Regions from separate parts of the Staphylococcus sp. GDH8C109P genome, predicted to be linked through region 1. Evidence: riboswitches for the same ligand, from Rfam matches in the RefSeq annotation. Region 1 holds a riboswitch; each other region holds the start of a gene.
What was found. A riboswitch is a leader RNA that binds a small molecule or an ion and turns the genes downstream of it on or off. The one in region 1 is predicted to bind S-adenosylmethionine.
Positions count from the first base shown of each region.

Region 2: it holds a riboswitch for S-adenosylmethionine, as region 1 does, so the genes downstream of both, metK (methionine adenosyltransferase) here and KA867_RS02415 (Na+/H+ antiporter NhaC family protein) in region 1, are expected to answer to the same signal.
Region 3: it holds a riboswitch for S-adenosylmethionine, as region 1 does, so the genes downstream of both, KA867_RS03740 (aminotransferase class I/II-fold pyridoxal phosphate-dependent enzyme) here and KA867_RS02415 (Na+/H+ antiporter NhaC family protein) in region 1, are expected to answer to the same signal.
Region 4: it holds a riboswitch for S-adenosylmethionine, as region 1 does, so the genes downstream of both, KA867_RS01465 (methionine ABC transporter ATP-binding protein) here and KA867_RS02415 (Na+/H+ antiporter NhaC family protein) in region 1, are expected to answer to the same signal.

Region 1 covers NZ_JAESMX010000009.1:104,115-107,317, forward strand. Annotated here, with positions in the region: gene KA867_RS02410 (SRPBCC family protein) at 1-11, opposite strand, end outside; gene KA867_RS02415 (Na+/H+ antiporter NhaC family protein) at 271-1,566, opposite strand; SAM riboswitch class I at 1,680-1,780, opposite strand; gene KA867_RS02420 (flavin reductase family protein) at 1,867-2,478, opposite strand; gene KA867_RS02425 (SDR family oxidoreductase) at 2,583-3,203, opposite strand, start outside.
Region 2 covers NZ_JAESMX010000015.1:144,920-148,122, reverse strand. Annotated here, with positions in the region: gene pckA (phosphoenolpyruvate carboxykinase (ATP)) at 1-1,396, opposite strand, end outside; SAM riboswitch class I at 1,553-1,665, shown strand; gene metK (methionine adenosyltransferase) at 1,778-2,974, shown strand; gene KA867_RS09205 (nuclease-related domain-containing protein) at 3,068-3,203, shown strand, end outside.
Region 3 covers NZ_JAESMX010000009.1:398,851-402,053, reverse strand. Annotated here, with positions in the region: gene KA867_RS03745 (aggregation-promoting factor C-terminal-like domain-containing protein) at 141-881, shown strand; SAM riboswitch class I at 1,007-1,119, shown strand; gene KA867_RS03740 (aminotransferase class I/II-fold pyridoxal phosphate-dependent enzyme) at 1,182-2,345, shown strand; gene KA867_RS03735 (D-lactate dehydrogenase) at 2,360-3,203, shown strand, end outside.
Region 4 covers NZ_JAESMX010000001.1:274,169-277,371, forward strand. Annotated here, with positions in the region: gene KA867_RS01445 (arsenate reductase family protein) at 1-194, shown strand, start outside; gene gcvH (glycine cleavage system protein GcvH) at 375-755, shown strand; gene KA867_RS01455 (toprim domain-containing protein) at 1,021-1,413, shown strand; gene KA867_RS01460 (thioredoxin family protein) at 1,410-1,709, shown strand; SAM riboswitch class I at 1,763-1,868, shown strand; gene KA867_RS01465 (methionine ABC transporter ATP-binding protein) at 1,950-2,975, shown strand; gene KA867_RS01470 (methionine ABC transporter permease) at 2,968-3,203, shown strand, end outside.

The DNA of each region.
Region 1 (3,203 bases):
TATCTAGCCATGATTGTTCACCTACTTTCACTCTTATTACTATTCTAACTCATTATACTAGACTTCTAAACAATAATACTATGAAATCCAACTTCCCTTTATTTTCACTATAAAAGTGACAGCCTATTTATTCTATCGTTATTAGTCAGTAAACGTCAAAATTTTACCCTTTTTTATTTAAAATGCTCAATTTTAAATATCGCATCATTTCTTAAAAACAGGGCAGTCAGTCTATATTCAAATGGTATAAACCAATGCCCTTTCTTATAATCAATTTTTTTTATTTAATCTTGGTAATCTAAAGAAGATTGCAATTAGTCCACAAACACCTAGAATGATAGGATAAATAGAATATGGCATTAACGAAATTGGTGAAATAGATGCCACACCTGCTGCTGCTATAACTTGCGGACTATAAGGTAATAAGCCTTGAAAACAACTTGCAAACATATCTAAAATACTTGCAGATTTTCTTGGATCAATATCGTATTCGTCCGCTATTTCTTTAGCCAAGGGCCCTGCCATTAAAATCGAAATTGTATTATTGGCAGTTGAAATATCAGCTGCACTTACAAGTCCTGCTATGCCTAATTCTGCACCACGTTTTGATTTAACCCTATTGCGTACAAAATTCAATAACCAAGTTATACCACCATTATGTTGTATCAATGCTACAAGTCCGCCAATTAATAGTGCAATAATTGCAATATCTTCCATGCCAACAATTCCTTTTGAAATCGAACTAAGCAAGCCTGACCAACTAAATGACCCATCAACTAAGCCAATAATAGCAGATAATACAGTGCCACCAATCAATACGATAATTACATTGATGCCTGCAAGCGCTAAAATCAGTACCAATAAGTATGGAATAACTTTAATAAAATTGTAATCATATGATTTTGTTGTATCTATCTGAGCACCATGAGTTAAAAACCATAGCGCTATAACAGTAAATATCGCGCCCGGTAATACAATTTTTATGTTCACTTTAAACTTATCACTCATTTTAGTCTTTTGAGTACGTACTGCAGCAATTGTCGTATCAGAAATCATTGATAAATTATCACCAAACATTGCGCCACCTACTACAGTAGCCATTGTAATCGCTGCAGAGACATCCGTCGTCTGACTTAAACCAAAGCCAACCGGTGCTATTGCTGCAACTGTACCTACTGAAGTACCCATTGAAAGTGATACAAACATACAAATGATAAATAATCCGACGATAATTAGGTTCTCAGGTATGAAAGATAGTCCTAAATTAACCGTTGACTTGACTCCACCCATATCTTCAGTGGTTTGAGAAAATGCACCCGCAAGTAGAAATATTAACATCATCAAAATAATATTTGAATGTCCTGCACCTTTTGTAAACACATCTACTTTTTTATAAAATGTTTCTTTTCTATTCATCAATAAGCCCGCGATAGATGCAATAACGATTGCAACATTAAGTGGCATTATTGAAAAGTCACCAGTAATAACGCCCACACCTAAAAATATACCAACAAATATAATAAGCGGTACAAGCGCCCATGCATTACCTTTTTTATTTTCCGCCATACAAAACCTACTTTCTTTATCATTACTTTAATAATCAATCATTTAATATATTTACCATAAAAAATAAAAAACTCTTTTCTTGTAGAAGAAAAGAGTAAATCATTACATCTTTAATCTTATCTTCTAGCATAAATTATGCTACTGGAATTGGCACACGCATCACCATGTTGCCGAAGTTTCAAAGGGCCAGTCCCTCCACTTCTCTAGATAAGCTATTTTATTTATTTTATAACAGTACACTATTCATGCAACTTCGTCAATTATATATTTGTAATATGAAATGATACCTAAACTCAAATATTATTCTGTTGGCCTAACAATTGTAAATGTATCACCAATTGATGCATAATCATTTCCGGCTAACCGGCAAACGGCTTCTAGTGCTTGCGCATTTATCTTACTGTCCTCAAAATACACATCTTCATTAATATGAAACATTAATACCTCACCAATAATTAGATCTGATCCCTCTTCAGCATCTCCTAATGGAATCATCTGCTCTAATTTACATTCCATACGTATTTTCGCTTGCTCAATGCCAGGTACAGATATAAGTTCCGAATCGACAAGGGTTAATTCTGTGCGATCTAATTCATTTTCTCTACGCTCCAATGGTGCAGCTGTGCGATTAATTTGTTCTACATTTGTTTCATCAGTAATATGCACTACAAAAGTTTCAGTCTCTTCAATATTAAGCGAAGTGTCTTTACGCTTGCCTTTTGAACGTCCTGTAGAAATCATAATCATCGGTGGTGCACTATTTACTACGTTAAAGAAACTGAACGGTGCCGCATTTAACTTGCCATTTTTATCTTGAGACGTAACAAATGCTATCGGTCTAGGTATGATACTGCCACTCAATAATTTATAGTTTTGCCTTTTAGACAATTGACTTGCTTTAAAATGTTTCACTGAAATTCACTTTCCTTTCATAAATAAAAAGTGGCTATGTCAAAATGTCAGTGCGTAAACCTTTCATTTAAGCACTAATCACTTTGAAATAGCCATCTATCAAATTAATCTAATTGTGTGCCACCGGTAACGCCATATACTTGACCGGTTGTGTAACTTGATTCATCAGCTGCTAAATGAACATACACGCCAGCTAATTCTACAGGTTGACCTGCTCTACCAAGTACTTCTTTTTGGCCAAATGTCGGAATTTTCGATTGTGGTTGTCCACCTGATATTTGAAGTGGTGACCAAAATGGTCCTGGTGCGACACAATTAACGCGGATACCTTTAGCACCTAATTCTTCAGACAAGCTTTTAGTCAACGATATGATTGCAGCTTTTGAAGCTGCATAATCATGTAAAATAGGACTAGGATTATAACCTTGAACAGATGATGTTGTCGTAATTGTAGCACCTGGTTTCAGATAATCGATTGCTTTTTGTACTGTCCAAAATATTGGATACACATTTGTTTCAAAAGTTTCAGTAAATGATGCTGTATCAAAGTCTTTAAGCGTATCTCTGTATTGCTGATGACCCGCTACGAGTGTAACATTATCTAAACCACCTAACGCATGATATGCACGCTCTACTAACTCATAATTGAATTGTTCATTACGTAAATCACCCGGTATTAGCACAGCTTTTTGTCCAGCCGATGCAATAACTTCTTTTACTTCTTC
Region 2 (3,203 bases), on a different contig from region 1:
CTTGAATATACTCTGTATCTCTTAACTGACCAGTAATTGCCTGATTAACCATTTGTCTCGTATAATTTAAGCTAATACGGCGTCCTGTACCATATTTACCTCCAGTCCAACCGGTGTTTACTAAGTATACATCTACATCGTGTTTATCTATTAAGTTACCTAGCAAGTCTGCATAAACTTTAGCGTGTAATGGTAAGAAAGGTGAACCGAAACATGTTGAGAAAGATGGTTCAGGTTCAGTTATACCTCTTTCTGTTCCTGCAAGCTTAGCTGTGAATCCGCTTAAAAAGTGATACATTGCTTGATCTTTGCTGAGTTTTGAGATAGGTGGTAAAACACCAAAAGCGTCAGCAGTTAAGAAAATAATCGTATTTGGATGTGCTGCTTTGGAAGGTGTAACGATATTATCTATATGATTAATTGGATAAGCGGCTCTCGTATTTTCAGTATAATAGTTATCATCAAAGTTGACATCGCCTTCTTCATCTACAACAACATTTTCTAAAATCGTACCGTATTTAATTGCTTCATAAATTTGAGGTTCTTTTTTGTAAGAAAGGTTGATTGCTTTTGCGTAACAGCCACCTTCGATATTAAAAATACCATTTTCATTCCATCCATGTTCGTCATCACCAATTAACTTTCGGGTTGAATCTGCTGAAAGCGTGGTTTTACCTGTTCCAGAAAGCCCAAAGAATAAAGCTACGTCACCTTTTTCACCAACGTTTGCGGAGCAGTGCATACTCATAATATTATCTTTAGGTAGTAAGTAGTTCATTACGGAGAAGATACCTTTTTTCATTTCACCAGCGTATTCTGTTCCACCGATTAAAATGACCTTGTGTTTAAAGGAAGTAATAATAAATGTTTCTGAATTTGTACCATCTTTACTTGGATCAGCTTTAAAATAGGGTGCCGATACAATAGTAAAATCAGATTTGATTTCTTCTGCTTCTTCTTTTGTTTCAGGACGAATAAACATATTTTGTGCGAATAGATTATGCCAAGCCAATTCATTAACCACTGTTAGTTTAAGTTGTGAATCCTGATCACTACCTGCATATCCTTTAAATACATATAATTCATCTTTTTCATTTAGATAATTTAATACTTTATCATATAACTTTAAAAATGTGTCCTCTTCAATAGGTTGATTGATATTTCCCCAATCAATGTCATCTCTGTATGATGGTTCATTAACAATAAACTTATCCTTCGGTGAACGGCCAGTGTATTTACCTGTTTTAGCGTTAATTGCACCTAGTTCGGTTAATTCTCCTTCATTGTTATTAAGAATTTTCTTATACAACTGTGTTGTGGATTGTTGAAATAATGAAGACTTCTTGTCCAAAATATTTTGAACTTTTTTTGTGTAAGTGTATGTATCTACCGCCATACTAAATCCCTCCAACGCTATTAAATTAATGTAAGCCTTTACAATTACAGAGTATAACACATATGATTGATTAGTCCACACCATATTTAAAGGAAATTAAATAAATATCAAATTGACATTACTACTTAGTTTCGGTACTATAGTGATTAACGGATTCTCTTATCCTGAGTGGCGGAGGGACATGGACCCAATGAAGCCCAGCAACCTCTTCTTACAATGAAGAAAGGTGCCAAACCGTTTGCGGACAAATAGCGTCTGAACGATAAGAGCGAATGGACGTATAAGGGCCTTCTCTCTATTCATATAGTGAAGAAGGCCTTTTTTTAATGAGCTCAATCAAAGAGAATTTTCGTAATCAAAGACAAAGGAGCAAGTTAATTTATGACTTATAATAGAAGATTATTTACTTCAGAATCGGTTACAGAAGGGCACCCAGATAAAATCGCTGACCAAGTGTCTGATGCAATTTTAGATGAAATTTTGAAAGACGATCCTAATGCGCGAGTTGCTTGCGAAACAACGGTAACTACAGGTATGGCATTAATTTCCGGAGAGATATCTACAGCTACTTATGTAGATATACCTAAAGTTGTGAGAGAAACAATTAAAAATATCGGATACACACGTGCGAAATATGGTTATGATAGCCAAACGATGGCTATATTAACCGCAATTGATGAGCAATCTCCTGATATTGCACAAGGTGTCGATAATGCTTTAGAATATCGTGACAATTTATCAGAAGAAGAAATTGAAGCAACTGGTGCAGGAGACCAAGGTTTAATGTTTGGTTATGCGACGAACGAAACGGATACTTATATGCCGTTACCAATATTTTTATCGCATCAATTAGCTAAACGATTATCAGATGTGCGAAAAGATAATATTTTAAAATATTTACGCCCAGATGGAAAAGTTCAAGTAACAGTGGAATATGATGAACAAGATAAACCGCATCGTATAGATACAATTGTCGTTTCAGCTCAGCATGCAGAAGACACTACTTTAGAACAAATTCAAGCTGATATCAAAGAACATGTTATATATCCAACAGTACCTGAAGGATTAATCGATGATAATACAAGATTTTATATTAATCCGACTGGACGATTTGTAATCGGCGGGCCTCAAGGTGATGTTGGTTTAACAGGTCGCAAGATTATCGTAGATACATACGGTGGTTATGCACGTCATGGAGGAGGTTGTTTTAGCGGTAAAGATCCTACAAAAGTAGATCGCTCAGCTACTTATGCTGCGCGTTACGTAGCCAAAAATATTGTTGCTGCTGATTTAGCCGATAAGTGTGAAGTTCAACTCGCTTATGCAATTGGTGTAGCGGAACCAGTTTCGATTGCGATAGACACTTTTGGAACAGGAAAAGTAAGTGAAACAGAACTAGTAGAGGCTGTTAGAAAGCACTTTGATTTAAGACCAGCAGGCATTATTAAAATGTTAGATTTAAAACATCCAATTTATAAACAAACGGCTGCGTATGGCCACTTTGGACGAACAGATATACTGTTACCATGGGAAAAATTAGATAAAGTTAATTTATTAAAAGATAGCGTAGAAATATAAGCGCGAAGTATTTATTTTTCAACTTTACTATCGAATGATGAGCTCATATCTATTATAATTAAGTTACTGAACACATAAAGGAGCGTTGTTGTTATGAATTCATTTGGCCCGATAGAAATTGGTTTAATCGTGGCAATAGTCGTAGCAGTTATTTGTTTAATCCTATTTTTAGTTGCTTTGAAAAGTAAGAAAAAAGCACAGCAAACCATCGAGGAACAATATAAATCAA
Region 3 (3,203 bases), 290 kb from region 1:
ATATGATTGATAAAAATATATGGTATATTAACTATGGTCAAAAAACAAAACATAAAATTTAAAGAATTTTAGCAAATACGACAAAAAAATTATCGAAAATATATTTTATTAAAAATTAAATTTGGAGGATTTATTTTATTATGAAAAAATCAATTTTAGCTTCATCATTAGCAGTAGCATTAGGCGTAACAGGATATGCAGCAGCATCTGACAACAATCAAGCTCACGCTTCAGAACAAAACATCGACAAAGCACATTTAGCAGAATTAGCATTAAATGGTTCAGCTGAATTAGATCAAAAACCATTACACGCTGGTGCATATAACTACAATTTTGTACTAGGTGGTAACGAGTTTACTTTTACATCTGACGGTAACACATGGTCATGGGAATACCATGCAGTTGGTGCGCAAGCTTCAACACCTAATACTACACAAGATGTAAGTTCAGAAGTAAGTGTCAACACAAATGAAAAATCAGCAAGTGAAGTACGTTCACAACAATCATATACTGCTCCAGCAGCAGTAGAAGCACCAAAAGCTTCAGCAACTACAAATGTTAAAACAGCACAAACAAGTGCAGCTACGCAAACATATAAAACAGCTCAAGCATCTGCGGCTTCAACTGGTGGATCAGTTAAAGCACAATTCTTAGCTGCTGGTGGATCAGAAGCTATGTGGAATTCAATTGTAATGCCTGAATCAAGTGGTAATCCAAATGCGGTTAACCCAGCAGGATATAGAGGCTTAGGTCAAACTAAGGAATCATGGGGTACTGGTTCAGTAGCTGATCAAACTAAAGGTATGTTAAACTACGCTAAACAACGTTACGGTTCTGAAGCAGCAGCGTTAGAATTCCGTAAAAACCACGGTTGGTGGTAAAATCTATAGCACTGAACGTGTTGTGTTTGGTGATATAGATAAGAGTGACTCGCTTGAGTCACTCTTTTTTTATATTGACATGTTAGAATATTCTGATAAAATTAATATTAATTTAATTATAAAGTGACTTATCCAGAGAAGTGGAGGGACTTGACCCGTTGAAACTTCAGCAACAGACTTATCTATAATCATAAGTACTGTGCTACATTCAACAAGTGGAATACTTGATAGATAAGTGTCATGTGAGAGCTATATGTCACTTATGAGGCATATAGTTTTTTATTTTAAGGAGGACTTTTAATGGTAATATCAGATCGGTTATCACAAATTCCGGATAGTTACTTTGGTAAAACGATGGGACGTAAAATAGAGCCCGGGCCATTACCGTTGATTAATATGGCCGTAGGTATACCTGATGGCGCAACGCCTAAAGGTATCCTTGATTGCTACGCAGAAGCCATCTATAAACCTGAAAATCAAAAATACGTCGCTTTTCATGGGAAAGAAACATTCAAACAAGCAATCGTCGATTTTTATAAAAGACAATATGATGTTGAATTAGATAAGGATGAAGAAGTCTGTATTCTATATGGTACGAAAAACGGCTTAGTCGCTTTGCCTACATGTATCGTTAATCCGGGTGAAAATGTGCTGCTTCCCGATCCAGGTTATACAGATTATTTAGCAGGTGTATTGTTGGCAGATGCTAAGCCACAACCACTTGTGTTAAAGCCACCTTATTATTTACCACAATGGCATATGATAGATAAAGACGTCTTATTGAATACACGCTTAGTTTATCTAACTTATCCAAATAACCCTACAGGTTCAGTTGCTACAAAAGATGTATTTGATAAAGCAATTGCACAATTTCAAGGCACAAAAACTAAAATTGTTCATGATTTTGCCTACAGTGCATTTGGCTTTGATTATAAAAATCCAAGTATTTTACAATCAAAGGGTGCTAAAGACTTAGCAATAGAAGTGTTTTCTTTATCAAAAGGATATAATATGTCAGGTTTTAGAGTTGGTTTTGCTGTAGGGAATAAAGATATGATACAAGCATTGAAAAAATATCAAACACATACGCATGCTGGTATGTTTGGTGCACTGCAAGATGCGGCTACATTTGCTTTAAATCATTATGATGATTTCCTTGTGAGTCAAAATGAAATATTTAAAGTCCGAAGAGGTAAGTTTACAGCTAAATTGAATGAAGCAGGTATCCCTTTTGAACCGATGAATGGTGGCATATTTTTATGGTTAAAAACACCTAAACATTATGATGGTGAAACTTTTGAAACATATTTATTAAAAGAAAAGTCCATTTTAGTTGCTCCAGGTATTCCATTTGGTGAACATGGGCAGAACTATGTACGTATTTCATTAGCAGTGGATGATGATAGCTTAATGGAAGCGGCAGAACGCATTCAATTATTAAAACATTTATATGAAGCAGAATAGGAGTGAAATGATCAATGAAAAGCATTAAACTTTTTGGTGTCAGAGAAGAAGATATCCCTTTTATTAATGAATGGTCAGAAAAACATCAGGTGAAAGTAGATTTAGATAGTGACATATTATCTTTGGAAACAGTAGATCGTGTTAAAGGTTTTGATGGGGTATCGTTGTCACAACAAATTGAATTAGATGAAGTAGTGTATCAGAAATTACATGATTATGGTATTAAGCAAATTGCTCAGAGAAGTGCTGGCTTTGATAGTTATAATCTTGAGTTAGCTAAGCAATATGAACTAGTTATAACCAATGTACCTTCTTATTCTCCGCATTCTATCGCTGAATATACTGTGTCTCAAGCATTAAATTTAATTAGAAATTTTAATGATATACAAAATAAAACTGCAGCATATGATTTTAGATGGCAACCGAGTATTTTGTCACGTTCTATAAAAGATTTAAAAGTTGCAGTTATTGGTACAGGTCGTATTGGTTCTATTGTAGGTAAGATTTTTGCAGAAGGTTTTGGTTCAGAAGTAGTAGCATATGATATTGAACCTCAAGTCTCATGTGAAGCGTATTTAACATATAAAGAAAGTATGAGTGAGGCGATTAAAGATGCAGATATTGTAACTGTACATATTCCAGCGACAAAGGAAAATACATATTTGTTTAATGAGGCAGTATTTACAGAAATGAAAACAGGTGCCGTGTTTATTAATTGTGCGCGCGGTACGATTGTTGATACAAAAGCCCTTATAGATGCATTAAATAGTGGGAAAATAATAGGTGCAGCATTAGATACTTATGAAGGTGAGAAAGGGCTATTCCCAAGTGATCAACGCAATACACAATTAGATGATG
Region 4 (3,203 bases), on a different contig from region 1:
ATAAACTTTTTAACACGCATGGCGCAAAATATCGTGAATTAGGCCTTAAAGATAAATTAAAAGACCTTTCCGACGAAGAAAAACTAGATTTATTATCCTCGGATGGCATGTTAGTGAAACGACCACTCGCTGTATTAGGTGATAAAGTAACAGTAGGTTTTAAAGAGGAACAATACAAGGAAACTTGGTTGTAAACACATTTTCTTTTACAATTCATTTTTAACAACTTTTGAGAATAATAACTATATACTTTGAAAATGTTTTGTGCGATGAATTGTGAAACATGAGAAGTATTGTAAAATCGATTAAATAGTTGATTGTAAGCCTTTCATATGGCATCATGAATATGTAAAAACATTTAGGAGGGGATTCTCGTGGCAGTACCAAGTGAATTAAAATACTCTAAAGAACATGAATGGGTAAAAATTGATGGAAATACAGTGACGATTGGTATCACTGAGTACGCGCAAAGTGAATTAGGTGATATCGTATTCGTTGAATTACCTGAAACTGATGACGATATTGACGAAGGTGAATCTTTTGGTAGTGTTGAATCAGTAAAAACAGTTTCAGAACTTTATGCACCTGTTTCAGGTAAAGTTGTAGAAACAAATGATGAACTAGAAGATAGTCCAGAATTCGTTAATGAATCACCATATGAAAAAGCATGGATGGTTAAAGTTGAGTTAAGTGATGAAAGTCAATTAGACGAGCTAATGTCAGCTGACCAATACTCTGAAATGATCGGTGAATAATATGAAATCAAACTCCACGATACGATATATCATGGAGTTTTTATTTTACCCTATGATGAAAGACTGAATTTCACTTCAATATTCAAGTTGTTTTTTGAAGTATAAATTACATTGAAAAATATCATTAGTAATACCATTGCTGATAAATTGAATATTCAATTATTAAGATTATAATAAGAATCTATAATAAATGTTTATGTTGCTAATGTCTGGTGTAGAACTAAATATAAAATTGAATTTACTATCACATTTAGAGGTGAATGTCATGGCGATATTAAACCAAGTTATCATTGTCGAAGGGAAAACAGACAAGAAACGGGTGAACCAGGTGATTGACCAACCTATTGAAATCATTTGTACTAATGGTACTATGGGGATTGATAAGTTAGATGAAATGATTGAATCATTATACGACAAGCAAGTTTATGTACTTGCAGATGCAGATGATGAAGGTGAAAAGATACGTAGATGGTTTAAAAAATATTTAAGTGAAAGTAAACACATTCACATAGACAAACAATATGGTGAAGTTGCGAGATGCCCTAAAGCCTATTTGTCAAAAGTATTAGCAAAGCATGGATTTTTAGTGAAAGATGAAGAAAAAGTAGCAAAAGCAAAATTAGATTATATTGCTGAAAGGGTCAGTTTATTAACATGAATGTACAGAATGAAACGTGTGTTAATGTTTTAGAACACGTAGATAAAGAAAAATATCTAATTTTTGGTTATACACCAACCTGTGGTACATGTAAAGTATCGGAACGAATGTTAGATATTGCGAATGAAATTTTAAAATTACCAATTACTAAAATAGATTTAAATTTCCATCCCGATTTTAGCCAACAACATGAGATACAATCAGTACCGATACTTATGCTTATGTCCAAAGGCGAAGAACAAAAAAGAATTTATGCATTTCAATCAGTGCCTTATTTGTTAGAAAATTTAAAATAATTATTGACGAATCTTTAGTACAATGGTAGGATTATGGATAATTAAATAATGAACTCTTATCACGAGAGGTGGAGGGATGTGCCCTATGAAGCCCGGCAACCGTCTGTAATAGAAATGGTGCCAATTCACATAAAGTAGATAAACTTTAGAAGATGAGAGAAGCGGGTATGCTTTCTCTATTCTTCGGTGAAAAGAGAGAGCATTTTTTAATTGAATGAGCAATACAAGGAGGAAACGGCAATGATTGAATTAAATCAAATCGTTAAGAGATATAAAACGAAAAAACACGATGTGTTAGCAGTAGATCATGTTGATTTAAGCATTCAATCAGGCTCCATTTTTGGTGTGGTTGGTTTTTCAGGCGCAGGTAAAAGTACTTTGATAAGACTTTTAAATCATCTTGAACAACCAACTTCAGGAGACGTCATCATTGATGGAGATACCATAGGGAACTTATCGAAATCAGAATTGAGAAAAAAACGTCAAAAAGTGAGCATGATTTTTCAACATTTTAATCTATTGTGGTCACGTAATGTTTTGAATAATATTACTTTTCCATTAGAAATTGCTGGTGTATCGCGCAGTGAAGCAAAAAAACGAGCGATGGAATTAGTGGAATTGGTAGGACTAAAAGGTAGAGAAAATGCCTATCCATCAGAATTATCAGGTGGACAAAAACAACGTGTGGGTATTGCACGTGCGTTAGCAAATGAGCCTAATGTCTTGCTTTGTGATGAAGCGACAAGTGCATTAGACCCTCAAACAACAGATGAAATTTTAGAATTATTATTAAAAATTAAAGAAGAAAGAAATTTAACGATCGTTATCATCACACATGAAATGCAAGTCATCAGACGCATTTGTGATGAAGTGGCAGTAATGGAAAATGGCCGTGTTATAGAACAAGGAAGTGTGTCAACTGTTTTTGAGAATCCTCAACATGAAGTAACGAAACGCTTTGTCAAAGAAGACTTAAATGATGAATTTGACGAATCCATTTCTGAATTGATTGATTTAGATGAAAGTGCTTATGTCGTACGTTTGAATTTTACAGGAAACAATACAACTGAACCATTAGTGTCATACATAACAAAGACCCATAATATTGATGTCAATATTCTTGAAGCAAATATTAAACATACTAAAGATGGTGCACTGGGCTTTTTAGTATTACATTTATTAGATGTAAATTCTGAAAAATTCGAAAAGTTCAAAAATGATTTAAGTGCACAACATGTTTCTGTGGAGGTGTTAAAGCATGGGTAGTTCATTCAGCGAGATTCTACAGGAAATGCTAACAATGCCTAATGTAAGTTGGGACGAGGTTTGGTTAGCTACATATGAAACAATTTATATGACAGTGATATCTACAATATTTGCTTTTATTTTTGGTTTGATACTTGGTGTGCTTTTATTTTTATCTGCTAAAAGTCAATCGCCAGTAGCTAGAGTGTTTTACAGCGTTGTATCATTTGTGGTGAATTTATTCAGAGC